Regions from separate parts of the Bacillus sp. JJ1521 genome, predicted to be linked through region 1. Evidence: riboswitches for the same ligand, from Rfam matches in the RefSeq annotation. Region 1 holds a riboswitch; each other region holds the start of a gene.
What was found. A riboswitch is a leader RNA that binds a small molecule or an ion and turns the genes downstream of it on or off. The one in region 1 is predicted to bind thiamine pyrophosphate.
Positions count from the first base shown of each region.

Region 2: linked by a shared signal. The riboswitch ahead of thiT (energy-coupled thiamine transporter ThiT) and the one ahead of tenA (thiaminase II) in region 1 are both predicted to bind thiamine pyrophosphate.
Region 3: linked by a shared signal. The riboswitch ahead of V7147_RS03890 (thiamine phosphate synthase) and the one ahead of tenA (thiaminase II) in region 1 are both predicted to bind thiamine pyrophosphate.

Region 1 covers NZ_JBALOX010000123.1:14,834-21,264, forward strand. Annotated here, with positions in the region: gene V7147_RS16665 (response regulator transcription factor) at 1-79, shown strand, start outside; gene V7147_RS16670 (ATP-binding protein) at 66-2,948, shown strand; gene V7147_RS16675 (hypothetical protein) at 3,179-3,637, shown strand; gene V7147_RS16680 (DUF3784 domain-containing protein) at 3,678-3,986, opposite strand; gene V7147_RS16685 (cupin domain-containing protein) at 4,064-4,423, opposite strand; TPP riboswitch at 4,900-5,000, shown strand; gene tenA (thiaminase II) at 5,097-5,783, shown strand; SAM riboswitch class I at 5,906-6,014, shown strand; gene V7147_RS16695 (carboxymuconolactone decarboxylase family protein) at 6,125-6,431, shown strand, end outside.
Region 2 covers NZ_JBALOX010000074.1:35,313-41,743, forward strand. Annotated here, with positions in the region: gene V7147_RS12175 (DHH family phosphoesterase) at 1-152, opposite strand, end outside; gene V7147_RS12180 (YybS family protein) at 180-1,109, opposite strand; TPP riboswitch at 1,274-1,375, shown strand; gene thiT (energy-coupled thiamine transporter ThiT) at 1,449-2,018, shown strand; gene rpsR (30S ribosomal protein S18) at 2,425-2,664, opposite strand; gene ssb (single-stranded DNA-binding protein) at 2,715-3,293, opposite strand; gene rpsF (30S ribosomal protein S6) at 3,348-3,635, opposite strand; gene ychF (redox-regulated ATPase YchF) at 3,813-4,913, opposite strand; gene V7147_RS12210 (molybdopterin-dependent oxidoreductase) at 5,034-6,431, opposite strand, start outside.
Region 3 covers NZ_JBALOX010000019.1:13,961-20,391, forward strand. Annotated here, with positions in the region: gene groL (chaperonin GroEL) at 1-1,283, shown strand, start outside; TPP riboswitch at 1,488-1,597, shown strand; gene V7147_RS03890 (thiamine phosphate synthase) at 1,719-2,327, shown strand; gene thiO (glycine oxidase ThiO) at 2,311-3,423, shown strand; gene thiS (sulfur carrier protein ThiS) at 3,438-3,641, shown strand; gene V7147_RS03905 (thiazole synthase) at 3,645-4,412, shown strand; gene V7147_RS03910 (ThiF family adenylyltransferase) at 4,409-5,422, shown strand; gene V7147_RS25160 (hypothetical protein) at 6,131-6,220, opposite strand.

The DNA.
Region 1 (6,431 bases):
TGATTATTTTATGAGCAAACCGTTTAGTCCTTTACAGCTTGTTGATAGAATTGAGGAGATCCTGGGTGAAGCTAAATAAATACTTAAAGACAAGCTTAGTGAAACAATTTATTATATTAACCATCACGATCATTATTGCTTTTAGTATGTTGCTTGCGGTTTTCATGATTTATCAAAACCGGGTAACTACTCATTATGACGGGTTAAATGAAAGGCTAGAAAAAAAGGAAAAGCTTGCAACTGACTTGCGATATTCGCTTAATTTGGCGATTTCCGAAATGAGGGCTTATTTGGCATACAATGGGGAACCATCCTATTTTGAAAATGTCCTGAAACAAAAGAGTGTAGTAGAGGATAAAATGGATTCCCTAAAAGATGTTGCCGACAATGAAGAGGATATCCTCTTGCTAGAAGAAACCCGTGATTTCTATAGCTATTATTTTAATGATATCGTACCTAAATCAAAAGACTACTATGATCATAAGCAATTTGATGAGGTTACAGAAATTGCTACTCAAAATGCTACCCAAATGATTCGTTCCTATCAAAGTAGTTTTAAGGAATATACAGATGTGCTCCATGAACAGCTTTCTAGCATACATGGTGAACTTACTAGGAAAATTTTCTATAGTCAGCTAATTTTGGTAATTGCATTATGTATCTTAATTTCTGGAATGGTCATTTATGTTCTTGCCATGGTCGGCAGAATACGTAGACCGTTGAATAAACTAACTGTATCTGCAGGGGAAATAGCTGACGGGCATACCACAATATTTACAGATACAACTAATCGGGATGATGAGATCGGTTTACTATCAAAAGCCTTCGAAAAAATGAACAAAAGTATCCAAGATAAAGAACAGGATTTAAGTGCACAAAATGAAGAGCTTTTAGCACAACAGGATGAGCTTCAAGCTCAACAAATCGAGCTCGAGGTAATGTTAGAAGCGATGGAAAGTCGTGAATTAGAGCTTCAGAAAAGAAATGATTTAATTAAGGGAATAGCAAATTCCCTTGATAAAAATGTAGTAATAACAAGTATCGTAAGAACAATGTGTAATATAATCGGTGCTGATAAAGGAATCATCGTTTTACTTGATCGAGATTATAAGCATGCCAGTTTTGGAGTATCTGAACAGGGTGTTGAGCAATTTATTAATCACTTAAATTCTGGATTCATCGTAAGGCTTAAGGAGACAAAAAAACCATACACGATTAAACGTGAAAGTACGTTAGCGGAAAAGGCTTATCATACTTCCATTTCTTATTCATATGATCTCTACCTGCCAGTATCTTCAGCATCAGGAAATGTGGAAGCTGTTATGATGTTTTCACGTCATGATAAATCCTTTGATGACAGTGAAATGAATGAATATGATAGCTTGAGTAAACAAATCGCTATTTCCTTAGATAAAATTAAGATGTTTGAACAATCTGAAGAAGAGCGCCTATTAACACAGGATATTTTAGATACGATTAAGGAAGGAATTCAACTTGTCGACGTTTCAGGGGAGGTTATTCAGGTTAACCAAAAACTGTGCGATATGGTTGATTGTGATTCTTCAACATTCATTCATAAGACATATGAAAATTGGATTAGCGATTTATTAAATTCAGTTGAAAATGGATTGGAACTTAAAAAGTTTTTTAACTCTATTCTATTTGAAAATAAAACAGATCAACCATCATTCATTTATCATCAACATAGTCCAACTCATCGAGTGGTTCAAGTATATTGTGAGCCGCTTACAAAAAGTGGAGCGAAACTTGGAACGGTCATTGTCCACCGTGATATTACAAAGGAATATGAAGTGGATGTAATGAAATCTGAATTTGTAAGCACAGTAAGTCATGAATTACGAACACCTCTAGCAAGTGTGCTAGGTTTTACAGAGCTTATGCTTAATAAAGAGTTAAAGCCAGAGCGGCAAAAGAAATATTTAACAACCATTTATCGAGAAGCAAAGAGATTAACATCACTGATTAATGATTTTTTAGATGTTCAACGTTTGGAATCTGGAAAACAAACATATGAGAAAAAGTATGATGACATCATTCCACTTCTAAGTAGCATCATCGAGACACATGATCTTAATAATCCAAATCATGTTTTCCATTTTGAAGTGAAGACGGATTATACAATGGTGCTCGGAGACAAGGATAAGATTTCCCAAGTCTTTAATAATTTGATTAGCAATGCAATCAAATATTCCCCTGATGGTGGAAATATTTTTGTGACTGTGTATGAAGAAGAAACTTACTTAAAAGTCGAAATAAAAGATGAGGGGCTTGGAATACCAGAGGATGCCCTAGATCAATTATTTACGAAATTCTTCCGAGTCGACAATACCGATCGCCGTAAAATTGGCGGAACTGGACTAGGCCTTGCGATTGTAAAAGAAATTGTAAAAGGACATAATGGTGAAGTCTCCGTCCAATCTGTTTATAAAGAAGGTAGTGCATTTACAGTAAGCTTTCCTCTCGTTCTTGGAAAATCTGAGCATTCTCCATCAAAAGAAACGGTCCAAAATCAACAAGGGAAAGTAAACGTTATTATTGTTGAGGATGATGGTAGTCTTGCACACCTTTTACAAACGGAGTTAGAAGAAAGTAATTTTCATGTAAAAGTATTTAATGATGGAGAATCTGCATTAAAGGATATTAAGACGGAGCGACCTGACGCAGTCGTACTTGATATCATGCTTGAAGAAGGAGGAATGAACGGCTGGGATGTCATCAAACAAATGAAAGAAATCGATGAATTAAAAGATATCCCAATCTTTATCTCTTCGGCGCTAGACGAAAAGGAAAAAGGGTTAGAACTTGGGGCGAATGAGTATTTAATCAAGCCATATCAACCAACACTCTTATCCAAGCTGATTCTTCAAACATTGTTGAAAAAAGATTGGAGCGGGCAGATCCTGATTCCAAGTAATAATAAGGAGTAATTTTTAGAAAGGGGCAAATGGACTTTGCCCCTCTTTCCCATGATCACATATGGTTGACGTTATTTGATTGAATATTGCCCATTCTTTTTGCGGATTTTAGAAAAAATGAAACTAAATCATGTTTGATTCGTAAATTAAATATAAGAGAAATGTAATGCTGATAATGTATATCATAACTGTGTTCACCCATTTTTTTTATTATCTTATTTCTGGTAAGGAGGTGCTGGAGGTTGGAAAAGCATGTAGATGCTATAAAAGCGATTATAAGTAAACTGAGAAGTACCATCAGTAAAGAAAGTTCAAAAAAGCTGGATTTGAATAAATGTGAACGAGTAGTTAATAAGTTGGATTCTTTTTCGGTAACCTGTGAAGAATGTCAGCAGCATTTGCTTAAATTAAAAAATCATTTCGTTCAACTAGAATCTAACGCAAAAGAGATTGATATGGATATTAAACAACATAAAAAAGTGATCCATGACATTGTCTCTCATCTTGAAAAGAAGCATAAATTGGTGCAAGAAGGAATGTACCTATCATTATTCTTGTCGATAGGAATTAGTATGGGCGTTGTGTTTGGATTAACCATATTTGATAATATTGGCTTAGGACTACCAATTGGAATGAGTATGGGCATTGCAATTGGTGTAGGTTTAGATGCAGATGCGAAGAAAAAAGGGAAAACAATATAGTTTTTTGGACACAGCAATCGCTGTCCCTATTCCATCCGCTCTAAAATCGGAGTCGCCAATAATTAGCAACAATGAGCATTTTTACGATATAAACTCCAATAATAACTTTATATATTTGTATAACACTTTCGCCAAAAACCGATACTACAAGAGGCATTAAAAGGACAATAACTCTCAAGATTATTGCAGTCACTCCAGTTCTTTTTGCATATTTATCTTTTTCACCATAAAAGGTAGTTTCACTAAAACCGATAATTAAGGATAACTTCTTTTTTACACGGATTAGATAACCTAAATAAATGATAAATACTCCTGCAACTATAATAGCTATCGAGCTAAAAGTACCCAAAAAAGCACCTCCATTTCATATTTAAAATACGATTTAAGAAGGTAATAGTTTCAAACTAATAAATTGCAATAAACTTATCATGAATACTTCAATGGAATAAAAAGGGAAGGGGACAAATCCTCACTTTCAATGACAATCGCTGTTAATCCAGTATCCGTTTTCGTTTCATGCCATTCATCTTTTTCCCAAAAAACGGCATCCCCAGGCTCTACCTTACAGTATTCATCATTTTCGCCGCGGACAAACCCTTCACCTTTTACAATTAATAAAAATTGCGGGACCACAGCTTGATGAAAACCCACGATCCCATTCTTATCTAAATGCATACACCCGATCTGAGTTGTCATATTTGTACGTATAATACGGTTCATAATAAAGTCCGAATTAAATTGTGAAATTCGTTTACCTCGATCTTTGTTAAATGTATAAATCTCCATGCTATACCTCCTAAGTTTGGGATATTTTTATTACTTCTCCATTACCTCGTAAAACACCTGCTATTTGAGTTCAAAAATGGGGGTGTCTGAACTTTTTGTGATTTAGAATGTGGATTATAATTGAGTAATCAATGATATTTTTAAGCGGAGATTTTCCGATTAAGTAAAGAAAAATTGCCGATTTACACGTTTTTTGAATCAATAGTCGGAATCTTTCCGGCTGTTTAATCTATTTTCAGTTCTATTTGATACATAAGAGAAATTTCTGCTCCTATATTATCTAACTCGCTTTAATATCCAATCAATCTGTAAAACTTACAGGTGGTTTCTTGAAAAAATTTAAAAATGTGAACCCAATAATTGGGGGATACTCAATATTTATCCATTGAACTAGTTCGCTCAGGTTTGGTCTACTGTCCCTCTTGTTTTATTTCCATTGCTATGTTTAACTAGTATCTAGTAACTTAATAATCTAACAATTCGACTAGGGGAGCATGCAAATGCTGAGAGATAGAAATATCGACCCTTTGAACCTGATCTAGGTAACACTAGCGTAGGGAAGTGGGGTTGGTATTTTTCGTGTAAACGATTAAATTTGCCGAACCCATTTCTAGACACTAGTGATGGGTTTTTATTTTGTATCCTCCCTGAAGTCAACTAGTTGAAAGGGGAAATGAAAGTGAGCAGTTTATTTACAGATCGAATATGGAATCGAGTAGAGCCGATTTGGAATTCGTATTTGGAGCATCCTTTTGTGAAAGGGATTGGCGAAGGTTGGTTAGATAAGGATAAATTCAAGCATTATATGAAGCAGGATTATGTGTACCTAATTGAGTACTCCCGTCTATTTGCGTTAGGGAGTGCAAAAGCACCTGACTTAAAAACGATGTCCATTTTTGCAAACCTTTTGCATGGCACATTGGAAGTGGAAATGGATCTTCACCGCCAATATGCTGCAAAATTTGGTATAACTCCTGAGGAGCTTGAGGCAACCGAGCCCGCTTCAACTACGACTTCATACACAAGTTACATGCTGAACGTAGCTCAACTTGGTGGTGTTGAAAATATTGTTGCAGCTGTCCTTGCCTGTGCATGGAGCTATAATTTCATTGGGAAAGAGCTAGTCAAATGGCCAGGAGCAATAGATCATGAATTTTATGGCGAGTGGGTAAAAATGTATGCATCTGATGAATTTACTGAGTTAGCAGATGATTGTAAGAATCTCATCAATGAAATGGCAAGTGAAAAACCAGAACGTGATCTAGCAGTACTTGAAGAAATCGTTGTTAAAACTAGCATGTACGAATACATGTTTTGGGATATGGCGGAAAACAAAGAGGAATGGCCTATTAATCTTTGAATAAGTGGGTCAAGGGGGACAGGTACATTGTCCCGTTTTCAAAATAATCCAACACTTATGTTGACAAACTATTGCCAATTCATGTAAGGTATTAATAAATATACCAAATTTAATACGATTTTCTCTTATCAAGAGTCGGGGAAGGAACCTGGTCCGTTGATCCCGCAGCAACCGTTACTATGAATGTAACAAGGTGCTAATTCCAGCAAGCGTATGCTTGAAAGATGAGTGTGGACGTACATAGTGCCTCTTCCTCATTGGAAGGGGCTTTTTAAATTCTTATTTGAATTTGGAAATTCGTCTATTATTTGGTGAAAAAATAGGAAATGGGGAGATTTAATATGACTAGTTTGTACAAAAAAGAATACTTTGGTAGACTGCCTGAATTGAATAAGTATGCGTCGGAGGCATTTCAATCTTTCATCAAGTTTGATAGCCAAGCATTAGCTGCAGGTAGACTTTCCGTGAAACAGAAGGAACTGATTGCCGTAGCAGTAGCTCATATCACGGGTTGTCCATATTGCATTGATTTACATGTAGGAAATGCAAAAAAGAATGACTCTACGAAAGAAGAAGTCACTGAGGCTATTTTTGTAGCGACAGCATTGAAAGCAGGTTCCTCTTTAGCTCATGGAGTGAATGCACTTA
Region 2 (6,431 bases), on a different contig from region 1:
TATAAAAAATACACAATGAATCCAAGGAGCAGAAAACATGCTAACCCAATTACCCATTGAAAATAAATAAGAATTGCACTAAAAATACTTGTAATCACAAGCAATGCATATAAGGGATAGCGAAATAACTTCCTTTTGTAAAAGTCTGGCATGTAATTTTCAGCTCCTAAAGCTTTGTTTTACTTCTTTTCTCTTATTCGTTGTCGCAGTTGGAATCCTAAGTCAATTATACCTAAGATTCGAATAATATAAAGGAGAAATGGTGTTAGAATTGTCAGCACAATTGGCACTGCCTTTGGAATTCTTTTTTGATGGCAGAAGTAATAAATAAATGATAATCCTTGAATGACCATGAGCATCTGCAAAACAAAAAATAAATTTAAAAAGGCCGTATACCCAAACGTACCCTTATCCAGTTCAACAAAGCTAAAAAGTAAAATCAGTAAATAATACCATAAGATACTCTTAGGAAAGGTGATCTCACGAAAAGGCGGGAACGGATTCATTTTCACTTGAAGTCGTACAAGCACTGGTTTCATTGCCACAACCGTAACAAAGGCTAAAAACATAGCAATCAATACAAACATACTTGGGATCATGTATTGCATCATGTCAATGGAATCTTCCAGTTGCTTAATAGCCTCTGTATTTACATCTCCCCCTGTTGCCCTCATTATACTCTCAGCCATTGCAAAAGATTCCCGCGAGCTTTCTCGGATCATGTCAATGACATCAATTTGCAGGACCACAATCGCTGTTACATAAAGCAAAACGATTGAGAACAAATAGGATAAACAGGATCCTAAAAATAGTTCAATTCCACTTCTTCCCCTGTTAATCAATTCACCTAATAAGATACCTGTTATTCCAAACATTAGCGTATGTAATATCCCAATGACAGAACCGAATAACCCCGATAATAAAAAAGCAATGAGAATAAATAGTAATGATGGCTTTACCCTATACCTCACTGTAAACAGGATAAATGGAACGGGCAAAAAAAATAAAAGCACGATTCCAAGTAGTGGAACATATAAAGCAACAAGTAACAGTACACTATATATTGCTAAAAGCATACCGCCTTCTGTTAATATTTTTGCATTTTTCACCTTTTCACCTCAAATTAAATAACACACACCTTTTTTACAATCACTTTCTATTTTAAAGTTTTACGATAAAGTCTTCAACCTTTCAGGACTATGAAAACTAGAAAGCGAAACTTTTTGTTTTACTTTTCCCTATTTTCCATTATGATAGTAGTTATATAAGGAAACGTAACCACAAGGGGAGCAAATTTGCTGAGAGTGAACATTTAAGTTCAGACCCTTCGAACCTGTTAGTTAACACTAGCGTAGGGATGTGGAGTTATTTTGAGAACCAATACTTTTATTAAAGTTGTTCTCCTTGGGGTACGTTATTTTACAACATACTTTAAGGGGGATTTTTTTATGAGAAATACAAGATTACAGGCAATGATTGAAGCAGCTATTTTTGCTGTATTGGCGCTTGCATTGGACATTTTTGTACCATCCATTAAAATCGCTACTATATCAATTTCTTTTGCAATGGTTCCCATATTTATTATCGCATTAAGATGGGGATTCAAAACAGGATTTCTGTCAGGATTAATATGGGGGTTATTACAGCTTGTATTTGACCCTCAAATTATTCATCCGTTACAAGGTTTTATTGAATTTGTTATTGCATTTCCTTTTATAGGTTTTGCTGGCTTATTAAAAAACCCAGTTCAAAGGACTTTAATCAATAATAAAAAGGGATTAGCTATAGGTATTATTGTCATTGCAATATTCATAGGAAGTGTAGCGCGTTACTTCTGGCACTTTCTTGCCGGATTCATCTATTGGGGCATGTATGCACCAAAAGGAATGGACCCAGTGTTTTACTCCTTTACGTTTAACAGTATTGCAATGCTAGGATCCTTTATTGCATGCTCCATAGTTTTGATTTTACTTATCGTAGCTTCACCACGCTTTTTCATTCAAAAGGAAACTATGTAATTATATATTTGCCTCTTTTAGAGGCTTTTTTATATGTTTCCTTTTACGATAATCAAATAGACGAACTCCGTTTGAAATTATGATGTCTTGTCCTTAATGAGTAACCAACAAAAAGTAAAATAAGCGTAGGTTTTCCGATTAAATGCAGAATGGAGCTCGTTTCAGGGGATATGAGCGGAGATATTCCGACAATGCAAAGAAAAATCCCCCATTCTTACGGTTTTCGAGCCAATAGGCGGAAACTCTCTGTCTATTTAAGCTTTATTTAATATAAATTACTAATTAAGCGGAATTTTTACGTCTATTTATCAGTCTGGGGGCTTATCTAAATATCGTGTTATTGAAATAATATTAAAACAAATAAGGCACCCAAATCATTATGATTGGGTGCCTTAAATTTAAATTATTACTCACCAGATACATATGGTAGTAATGCCATTTGACGAGCACGTTTAATAGCAATTGTTAATTTACGTTGGTATTTCGCACTTGTACCAGTTACACGACGAGGTAAGATTTTACCACGCTCAGAAACGAATTTTTTAAGTAAATCTACTTCTTTGTAATCGATGTGTGTGATTCCATTAGCTGTGAAGTAACACACTTTACGACGCTTTGCACGTCCACCTTTACGTCCGCCTGCCATTTATTTTCTCCTCCTTTTCAATTTAAGATTTTATCGATTAGACTTACAAGTTAGAATGGAAGATCATCATCTGAAATATCAATGGGTTGTCCATCATTAGCAAATGGATCTTGGTCTACTCTTGTAGGTCCTTGGTTTTGATTTGGGTTCTGACTCTGTCCAAATGGAGAGTATCCACCTTGGCCACCGCCTTGGTTTCCACCCTGGTTGCCTCCATAGCCACCTTGATTGCCCCCTTGATTACCACCATAGCCTCCGCCATAGTTTCCACCAAAGTTTCCTCCACCGCTGCGCTGTTGGTCATTCGCATTTCTAGGTTCAAGGAATTGAACACTTTCTGCTACAACCTCAGTAACATATACGCGTTTGCCATCCTGGCCTTCATAATTTCTTGTTTGAATACGACCATCAACGCCAGCTAAGCTTCCCTTTTTCAAGAAATTAGCGACATTTTCAGCTGGTCGGCGCCAAATCACGCAATTAATGAAGTCAGCTTCACGTTCACCTGACTGATTCGTAAATGTTCTATTCACTGCAAGTGTGAAGGTTGCAACTGCAACTCCACTTGGGGTATATCGTAATTCCGGATCCTTTGTAAGTCTCCCAACGAGAACTACGCGATTCATCATCAGAACCATCTCCTTAACAGGATATTGAAACAGAGTCTATACTCTAAAAAATTCTTATTCTTCTTCTTTAACAATGATATGACGGATAATGTCTTCACTGATTTTCGCTAAACGATCGAATTCGTTAACAGCTTCAGAGTTAGACATTACGTTAAGAATCATGTAATAACCATCGCGGAAATCATTGATTTCATAAGCTAAACGGCGCTTACCCCATTCTTTTACGTTTGTAATCTCCGCACCATTATCAGTTAGAACGCCATTAAAACGCTCAACTAAAGCCTTTTTCGCTTCATCTTCAATGTTTGGACGGATAATATACATAACTTCGTATTTTCTCATCACATTACACCTCCTTTTGGACTAACGGCCCTTTATCTAAAAAGGGCAAGGAGCAATTATTTTAATTACTCACAGAAAAAGATTATACCACATTAATAATTTGCAGGCAAGAAATGTTTAAAAATGAAAGTAGCCACAAAACGAAAACCGTCCTATGGCTACTTTTACATAAAAATCTTATACATTAAATCGGAAATGGATAACATCCCCATCTTGAACAATATATTCTTTACCTTCAAGACGTACCTTACCTGCTTCACGTGCAGCATTCATAGAGCCACCTGCAAGCAAGTCCTCATATGAGACCGTCTCCGCGCGAATAAACCCTCTCTCAAAATCAGTGTGAATAATCCCTGCACATTGAGGTGCTTTCATACCTTTTCTGAACGTCCACGCTCTTACCTCTTGTACACCTGCAGTAAAATAAGTAGCAAGGCCTAATAAGTGATACGCAGTACGAATTAATTGGTCGAGCCCAGATTCTTCAATTCCAAGCTCTTCAAGGAACATCTCCTTTTCTTCCCCTTCAAGCTCCACAATTTCAGACTCAATCTTCGCACAAATAACAATTACCTCAGCATTTTCCTTTTCTGCAAACTCACGAACTAATTGAACATACTCATTTGAAGAAGGATCTGCTACATCATCTTCACCAACATTGGCAACGTATAAAACTTGTTTACTTGTTAGTAAGTGCATTCCCTTTACATATTTCATTTGTTCTTCCGTAAATTCAATCGCACGAGCAGGTTGTTCATTTTCAAATGCTTCTTTTAACATCACAAGCACTTCATGCTCTGCAACAGCATCTTTATCCTTTTGCTTAGCAAGTTTCCCAACACGGTCAATACGCTTATCCACTGATTCAAGGTCTGCTAATATCAACTCTAGATTGATTGTCTCAATATCCGAAATCGGGTCTACCTTACCAGCAACGTGAGTAATATTGTCGTCCGCAAAACAACGAACAACATGACAAATCGCATCAACCTGGCGGATATGAGATAAGAATTTATTGCCAAGACCTTCTCCTTTACTCGCACCTTTTACGATCCCTGCAATATCTGTGAACTCAAAGGTTGTTGGAACAGTCTTTTTGGGTTGTACTAATTCTGTTAATTTATTTAAACGTTCATCTGGCACTTCAACAATCCCCACATTTGGGTCGATTGTACAGAACGGATAGTTCGCTGATTCTGCGCCTGCTTGTGTAATTGCATTAAAAAGAGTTGATTTTCCAACGTTTGGAAGACCAACGATTCCTGCTGTTAACGCCATTGATTATTCCACTCCTCTTATCCGTAACATACTAACTAGCCTTCAACAATTATAGATATTCCTTATAAAAAATACAAGCCGTTTAGGCTTATTCGACTTTAGGTGAGATTATCAAATATTCTATTCTTTCACCTTCTCAATTCCGACAAGGCAATCATATAAAGTACTACCAAGTCCATTATCGGAAACCTGATGAGAGGTAAGCTGGTTCACACTGCCACCAAATATATGCCACTGCCCTTCATCAATACAAACAATATTCGGTGCTGAATCCTTTAAAATCTGGACTTTTCCTGTAATTTCACCACGATCATTAAACACCCTCACCCTATCATTTGCTTCAAGACCTTTTTGTTCTGCAATATCCTTCGAAATTTCAACCTTTACCGATTGCAATCCTTCAATCAAATGATAATTTTGTGAATGATTCGAGCGCAAAGGATGAATCGTTAATAACGAATATGGATATCTTGTTGCTAAATCTTGGTCTGAATGAATTGATTCTCTCGGATACGAAATTTTCAAACGCCCATCATACCCTTTTATTTCCCCTAGTGAGGAAGTAAACTCAAATTTCCCAGACGGGGTTGTAAATTGTAAATCATGCCAAGGAACAAGCTGTACTGGAAGTGGAACATGACTTTTCTCTTTAATCAATTCAAAAGTAATTCCTTCATCCTGTAATGAACCTATTCCCATTTTTATAAATTCTTCTCTCGTATAGTCAAAATCATCGCCAAAACCTAACCTTTTTGCTAATTCCGTCCAAATCCATACATCTGATTTTGCCTCACCACGAGCTTCGACTAGCTTTGGACCATAATTGACAAAGTGATGAAACATAGATGAATAATAGATATCTTCTTCCTCAAAAACAGTCGCAGAAGGAAGCACATAATCCGCTAATCTTGCTGTATCAGTCATAAACTGTTCAAGTACAACTACTGTGTCTACCGACTGAAAAGCCTCCTGCACAAGAGCTGTATTTGGTACTTGTGTTAACGGATTCCCACACGACACCATAATCATTTTTATTGGCGGTTCTGAAGCCGTTAAGATTTTTTCCGCTTGTTCAGTCATTACAAATGCTCTAGATTCTTTCTTCCTTTCAGGAAGTGTCAATGCCGCACTATCAAAGCTTTGACCAACCTGTGTATTACCAAAGTTAGCTCCACCACCAGGAATCCCAACATTCCCACTAACTGCAATTAGGGCATCAATTAAACGGATTGTATTACCCCCATTAGCGTAACGCTGCATTCCTAATCCCATATAGGTCGTTGTTGGACCATCACTATAAATGTAGGCTAAATTTGTAATTGTTTCACGTGGAACATTGGTTACTTTCTCTATTTGTTCCATTGAAATGGATTGTAGAATATCCATTAAGTCTTCAAAACCAACTGAATTCTTTTCAATAAAATTTTTATCTTGCAGTCCTAAACGAAGCAATTCCTTCATTATTCCAATCGCTAAAAACCCATCCATTCCTGGGGTAATGGAGATATATGAATTTGC
Region 3 (6,431 bases), on a different contig from region 1:
TTCGTAAAGGTATTGAAAAAGCTGTTACAGTAGCTGTTCAAGAATTAAAAGCTATTTCACAACCAATTGAAGGTAAAGATTCTATCGCACAAGTTGCTGCTATTTCTTCAGATGACAAAGAAGTTGGCGAATTGATCGCTGAAGCAATGGAGCGCGTAGGTAACGACGGTGTTATTACAATCGAAGAATCTAAAGGATTCTCTACTGAACTTGAAGTAGTAGAAGGTATGCAATTTGACCGTGGATATGCTTCTCCATACATGGTAACTGACTCTGACAAAATGGAAGCAGTTCTTGAAAATCCATATGTGCTCATCACTGACAAAAAGATTTCTAGCATTCAAGAAATCCTACCAGTATTAGAGCAAGTGGTTCAACAAGGTAAGCCATTATTACTAATCGCTGAAGATGTTGAAGGTGAAGCTCTTGCAACTCTAGTCGTGAACAAGCTTCGTGGTACATTCAATGCAGTCGCTGTTAAAGCTCCTGGATTTGGTGACCGTCGTAAAGCAATGCTAGAAGATATTGCAATCCTAACTGGTGGTGAAGTAATCACTGAAGATTTAGGCTTAGACCTTAAATCTGCCGATATTACTCAATTAGGACGTGCTTCTAAGATTGTTGTAACAAAAGAAAATACGACAATCGTTGAAGGTGCTGGTGAATCTGATAAGATTGCATCTCGCGTAAACAATATCCGTGTTCAAATGGAAGAAACTACTTCTGAATTTGACAAAGAAAAGTTACAAGAGCGCCTTGCTAAATTAGCTGGTGGAGTTGCAGTTATCAAAGTTGGTGCTGCTACTGAAACTGAACTAAAAGAACGCAAGCTTCGTATTGAAGATGCTCTTAACGCAACTCGCGCAGCTGTTGAAGAAGGTATCGTTTCAGGTGGTGGTACTGCACTTGTGAACGTATATAACAAAGTAGCTGCTATTGAGTTAGCTGGAGACGAAGCAACTGGTGTGAACATCGTTCTTCGTGCACTAGAAGAGCCAGTTCGTCAAATCGCTCACAACGCTGGTCTTGAAGGATCTGTAGTTGTTGAACGCTTGAAAAACGAAGCACTTGGTGTTGGTTTCAACGCAGCAACTGGCGAGTGGGTAAACATGGTTGACGCTGGTATCGTTGACCCAACTAAGGTTACTCGTTCGGCACTTCAAAACGCAGCATCTGTATCAGCTATGTTCCTAACAACTGAAGCAGTAATTGCTGACATTAAAGAAGATGCTCCTGCAATGCCTGACATGAGCGGAATGGGTGGAATGGGCGGCATGATGTAATATCGGCCCAATATCCCTTGATTTATAGGGGTCTTGCCTTACACCCTTTTAGGGGTAACATTGAACCCTAATAAGGCTAAAAATTAGAGGTTTTCCATTAGTTCTTTGAACTTTTGGGAAGCCTCGTTTTTGTAAAGGAGTTTACTTGAAATTTTCTAATTCTTGTAGTAATATAATAGATAATTTTAATAATTGAATAAATTGGAGTTTTACTAGGGGATCCCTTGATAAGGGCTGAGAATAAAGTAGTTACTTTTAAACCCTCATAACCTGAACAGATTAGTATCTGCGTAGGGAAGTAGCGACTGTTTGTGCTTATGTGAATTTAGGCAACTATCGAACACACCACTTTCCTATGTCGGAAAGTGGTTTTTTTTGAGGGCGCAGCAAGTTAATAACTTACAAAGAAGGTGCTCCAATGAAGGGGAGAAGTAAATGAAGTTGATGGCTGTAACGGATCAGTCGCATTCTGTTCGTGAACTCGCATCGAAGATCATAAAAATAAAAAACAAAATTGATTTTGTCCAAATACGAGAAAAAACAAAAACCGTTAAAGAAATCATCATACTACTCCAATATTTGGAAGAGGGTGGTGTTGAAAAAGAAAAGATTATCTTAAATGATCGATTAGATATTGCCTTACTGATGGATATTCCAAATGTCCATTTTCCTGAAATAGGGCTTCCGGTTAAAATGGTCAAAGAACGTTTTCCTCATCTAACAGTTGGTCGGTCGGTCCATTCCTATGAAGGAGCTAAAGAAGCCGAAGCAAAAGGAGCAGATTATCTCTTATACGGACATTGCTATGAGACGAATAGTAAAAGGGGAAAGGCTCCAAATGGCATTGAACCCCTCATTGAGATGAAAAAGCATTTGAGTCTACCAATTTATGCAATCGGTGGAATTAAACTAGATAAAGTAAACGAATTACGAGAATTAAAAGCAGAAGGAATTGCAGTGATGTCAGGAATTTTTTCAGCAGAAAATCCGCTAGCTGCAGCAAGTCAATTTTATGAGGTGGTCCGTAATGAAAAACAGCTATGAAGTAGCAGTAATTGGGGGCGGTATTATTGGATCCTCGATTGCTTATTATTTAGCAAAGGAAAATATCGATGTAGCTGTGTTCGAGGAGAATCAGGTTGGGGCAAAAGCTACAAGTGCTGCGGCTGGCATGCTAGGGGCGCATTCTGAATGTGAGGGGGATGTTGATGTCTTTTTCCCTTTTGCAAGAAAAAGCCAGTTTGCTTATGGAAAGCTGAAAGATGAATTGTATGAATTAAGTGGAATTGACTTGGGTTATAGAAAGGGGGGCATTTTAAAGCTTGTATTTTCTGAGCAAGATAAACAAGGTTTAAAGGCGATTTTAGCCCAACCAACCGTTTCATGGCTAGCAACAGAAGAAGTGAAAAAATTAGAACGAGATGTTTCACCTCATCTGTTAGGCGCAGCCTATATTGAAGATGATGTAAACGTTTTACCGATTGGGGTTTGTCAAGCGTTTGCTAAAAGTGCTCAAATCCTTGGTGCCTCTATTCTAGAATCTACAAAGGTACTTACTGTTGAAAAACAAAATAATGTTTTCCTCCTTCAAACCACAAGGGGTGTTGTTGAAGCGAAGCATGTAGTCGTTGCCAGTGGAGTTTGGAGCGAGACCTTTTTTAGGCAGCTTGGGTTAGATCATCAAATGACTCCTGTAAAAGGGGAATGCATTTCGGTGATTGGTGAAAAAGCGGTTTTAAAGCATACCATTTTTCATGATAAATATTATGTTGTCCCAAGAAACAATGGAAAGCTTGTGATTGGCGCAACCATCAAGGAGAACGATTGGACTGATAAGGTTAGTCTAAATGGCATCGAAACACTTATAGCAAAGGCAAAAATGTTGCTGCCTACCATAGCAGATATGAAATTGGATTCAGCTTGGTCAGGATTGCGTCCCCAAACATTTGATCAAAATCCATTCATTGGCTACCATCCTGAAGACGAAGGAATTTTATTTGCGACAGGCCATTATCGAAATGGCATCCTGCTTGCTCCTGCAACTGGGCAAATGATTACGGATTTAATCTTGAAAAGAGAAGTGAAAAAAGACTGGGTGGAGGCTTTTAGAATTGACCGTCGTAAGCCGCTGACCGTTTAGGAGGTGATCCATACATGTCTATTATCGTAAACGGAAGACAGATTGACCTTCCAGAAACCATCCAAAATGTTCAAGGGTTGCTTTCCCATTACAATCTAGAAAATCGTATTGTTGTGGTTGAGGTCAATAAGGATATTGTGATGAAAAATAACTATGAAACTACAGGTCTTTCAAAAGGCGATGTAGTAGAAATCATACATTTTGTTGGAGGAGGATAAAACATGTTAAAAATAGCAGATCGAAGCTTCAGATCAAGACTCTTATTAGGTACTGGAAAATACCCATCATTTGAGATTCAGAAAAAAGCGGTTGAAGTATCAGAGGCTGAAATTCTAACCTTTGCGGTAAGAAGGATGAATATTTTTTCAGAGGAACAACCGAATTTTCTTGAACAACTGGATTTGACTAAATACACTTTACTTCCGAATACGGCTGGTGCAAAAACGGCTAAAGAAGCAGTTCGGATTGCGAAATTAGCGAAAGCCTCTGGATTATGTGACATGATCAAAGTCGAGGTAATTGGTGATGATCGTACTCTTTTACCGGATCCGATCGAAACGTTAAAAGCATCTGAAATGCTTTTAGCTGAAGGTTTTATTGTACTTCCGTATACTTCTGATGATGTGGTATTAGCTAAGCGTCTTGAGGATCTTGGAGTTCATGCCATCATGCCGGGGGCTTCCCCAATTGGTTCTGGAAAGGGAATTATTAATCCTCTTAACTTGAAGTTTATTATCGAACAGTCATCCATTCCAGTCATTGTTGATGCTGGAATCGGTTCACCTAAGGATGTAGCATTTGCCATGGAGCTTGGTGCGGATGCTGTATTACTTAATACAGCCGTTTCTGGTGCAAAAGATCCTGTGAAAATGGCGGAAGCAATGAAACTAGCATTGGAAGCGGGAAGACTAGGGTTCGAAGCTGGAAGAATTGAAGAAAAAGAGTACGCAGTGGCAAGTAGCCCAACTACAGGAATGGTGACATCTTGAACAATCGCTATTCTAGACAGGAATTATTTCTGGGAGCGACTGCGCAAGTAAAAATAAAAGAGGCAAGTGTCATCATAATTGGGGCAGGTGCATTAGGTTCTGCAAGCTCCGAAATGCTGACAAGAGCAGGAATTGGGCATCTAACGATTATTGACCGGGATTATGTGGAATGGAGCAATTTACAAAGGCAGCAATTGTATACGGAAGAAGATGTAAAAAATAAAATCCCAAAAGCAATTGCCGCGAAAAAACGTCTTGAACAAATTAATAGTGAAATCACAATTGAGGGGAACGTTGAGGATGTTCACGGACTGAATATTACTGAATTGATTAAAGGTCATTCAGTTGTCGTTGATGCTACGGATAATTTTGAAACAAGTTTAATCGTTAATGACTCAGCTGTAAAAATGGGGATCCCCTTTATTTTTGGTGCATGTGTGGGAAGCTATGGACTGACATTACCCATTATACCGGGAGAAACTCCGTGCTTGCACTGTCTTTTAAACCATCTGCCAATGGATGGAATGACATGTGATACCGTTGGGGTTATTAGTCCGATTGTTCAAGTCACCGCTGCTTATCAAGTGGCACAAGTGTTCCGACTCCTTTCGGGAGAATCGATATCACCAATTCTTCAATCGATAGATATTTGGAAAGGTGAAAATGCAGAAATCAATGTAACAAAGTTAAAAAATAAACTTTGTCCAACATGTGGTGACCAACCATCCTATCCTTTTTTACAGTTTGAAAATCAAATGAAGACGGATGTTCTCTGTGGAAGAGATGCCGTTCAGTTAAGACCAGGGCTCCCGCAAACATACTCATTGGAGGACTTAATAAAAAATGTAAAGCATCAGGTAACAAACCCTGTCTTAAATCCATATTTGCTTTCCTGTCAATTTGAAGATTATCGAATCGTTTTCTTTAAGGATGGTAGGGCGATCATCCACGGCATAAATGACGCGAAAACAGCACGAGCTATCTATAGCCGATTCATTCAATATTATTAGGATTCATTATAGGATTCACAATTCAGTTCGCATTTTGTTTAGTGCTAGATTTTTTGCTGCACATTCATAAAGAAGTGTAAGTACCTGAAGATTGGTAAGTTGGATAATATGTTTGATTTCTTTAGATATAGCTTGTCTGTTGTTTCTTGGAATAAGATTAAAAATGGGCTATACAAATAATCAATTAAGAATGATACTTGGATATGTGGACCAACAAAATGGCTAAGGAAGAAACACGTTTATCAAGAAATCATTATAAGGTCTTTAAGTTTTAAAGAGACTTTGCTCATGATTTTATGCCATCACCACTTAAATCTTCATTTACTAAAAGTAGTAATGACCAAAATTTTAAGATAAAATGCTAACATTTTGCTAACGCAAGTAAGTGAAAAACGGTAAATTCCCGTTAAAGATATTACAGCACGGATTTCCCAAAACCTTGATATACAGTATTTTTTGCACATATCGTTAAAGATATTACACACTCTCATCTTACGGGCGGCATGATGTAATAAACATCATAAATCCTTGATATATAGGGGTTTTTGAGTGGAATAAAGATAAATGCTCACTTTTTTCACAAAAACCATCTTATTAGAGAAGGTCTTTCATCAGTTTACTGAACTGGTGGGAGGCCTTTTCTTCCATATTGGCGGTCATATGAGCGTAAATATTTATGGTTGTATTGATGTATGTATGCCCTAAACGCTACTGAATCTTCTTTACTCCCACACCCGCTTCAATCAATAGAGATGTAGATGTATGTCTGAATGAATGAGGGGTAATGTTTTTATGAATACCTGCCTTTTTGAATAGACGTTTAGTCTAGTTTCTCAAACTTTTCTTAATTTCGGATGTCCATCATTTCGTACAAAGATAAAATTGTTATCAACATAAAAAAGCCCTTTTTGTAACTTCACTTCTTTTTGCCTGATTTCATGACGTTTCAACATTTTTACGAGCCTTTTCTCAAACTTAATTGTTCGGATGGAACCTGTGAATGGAAAAT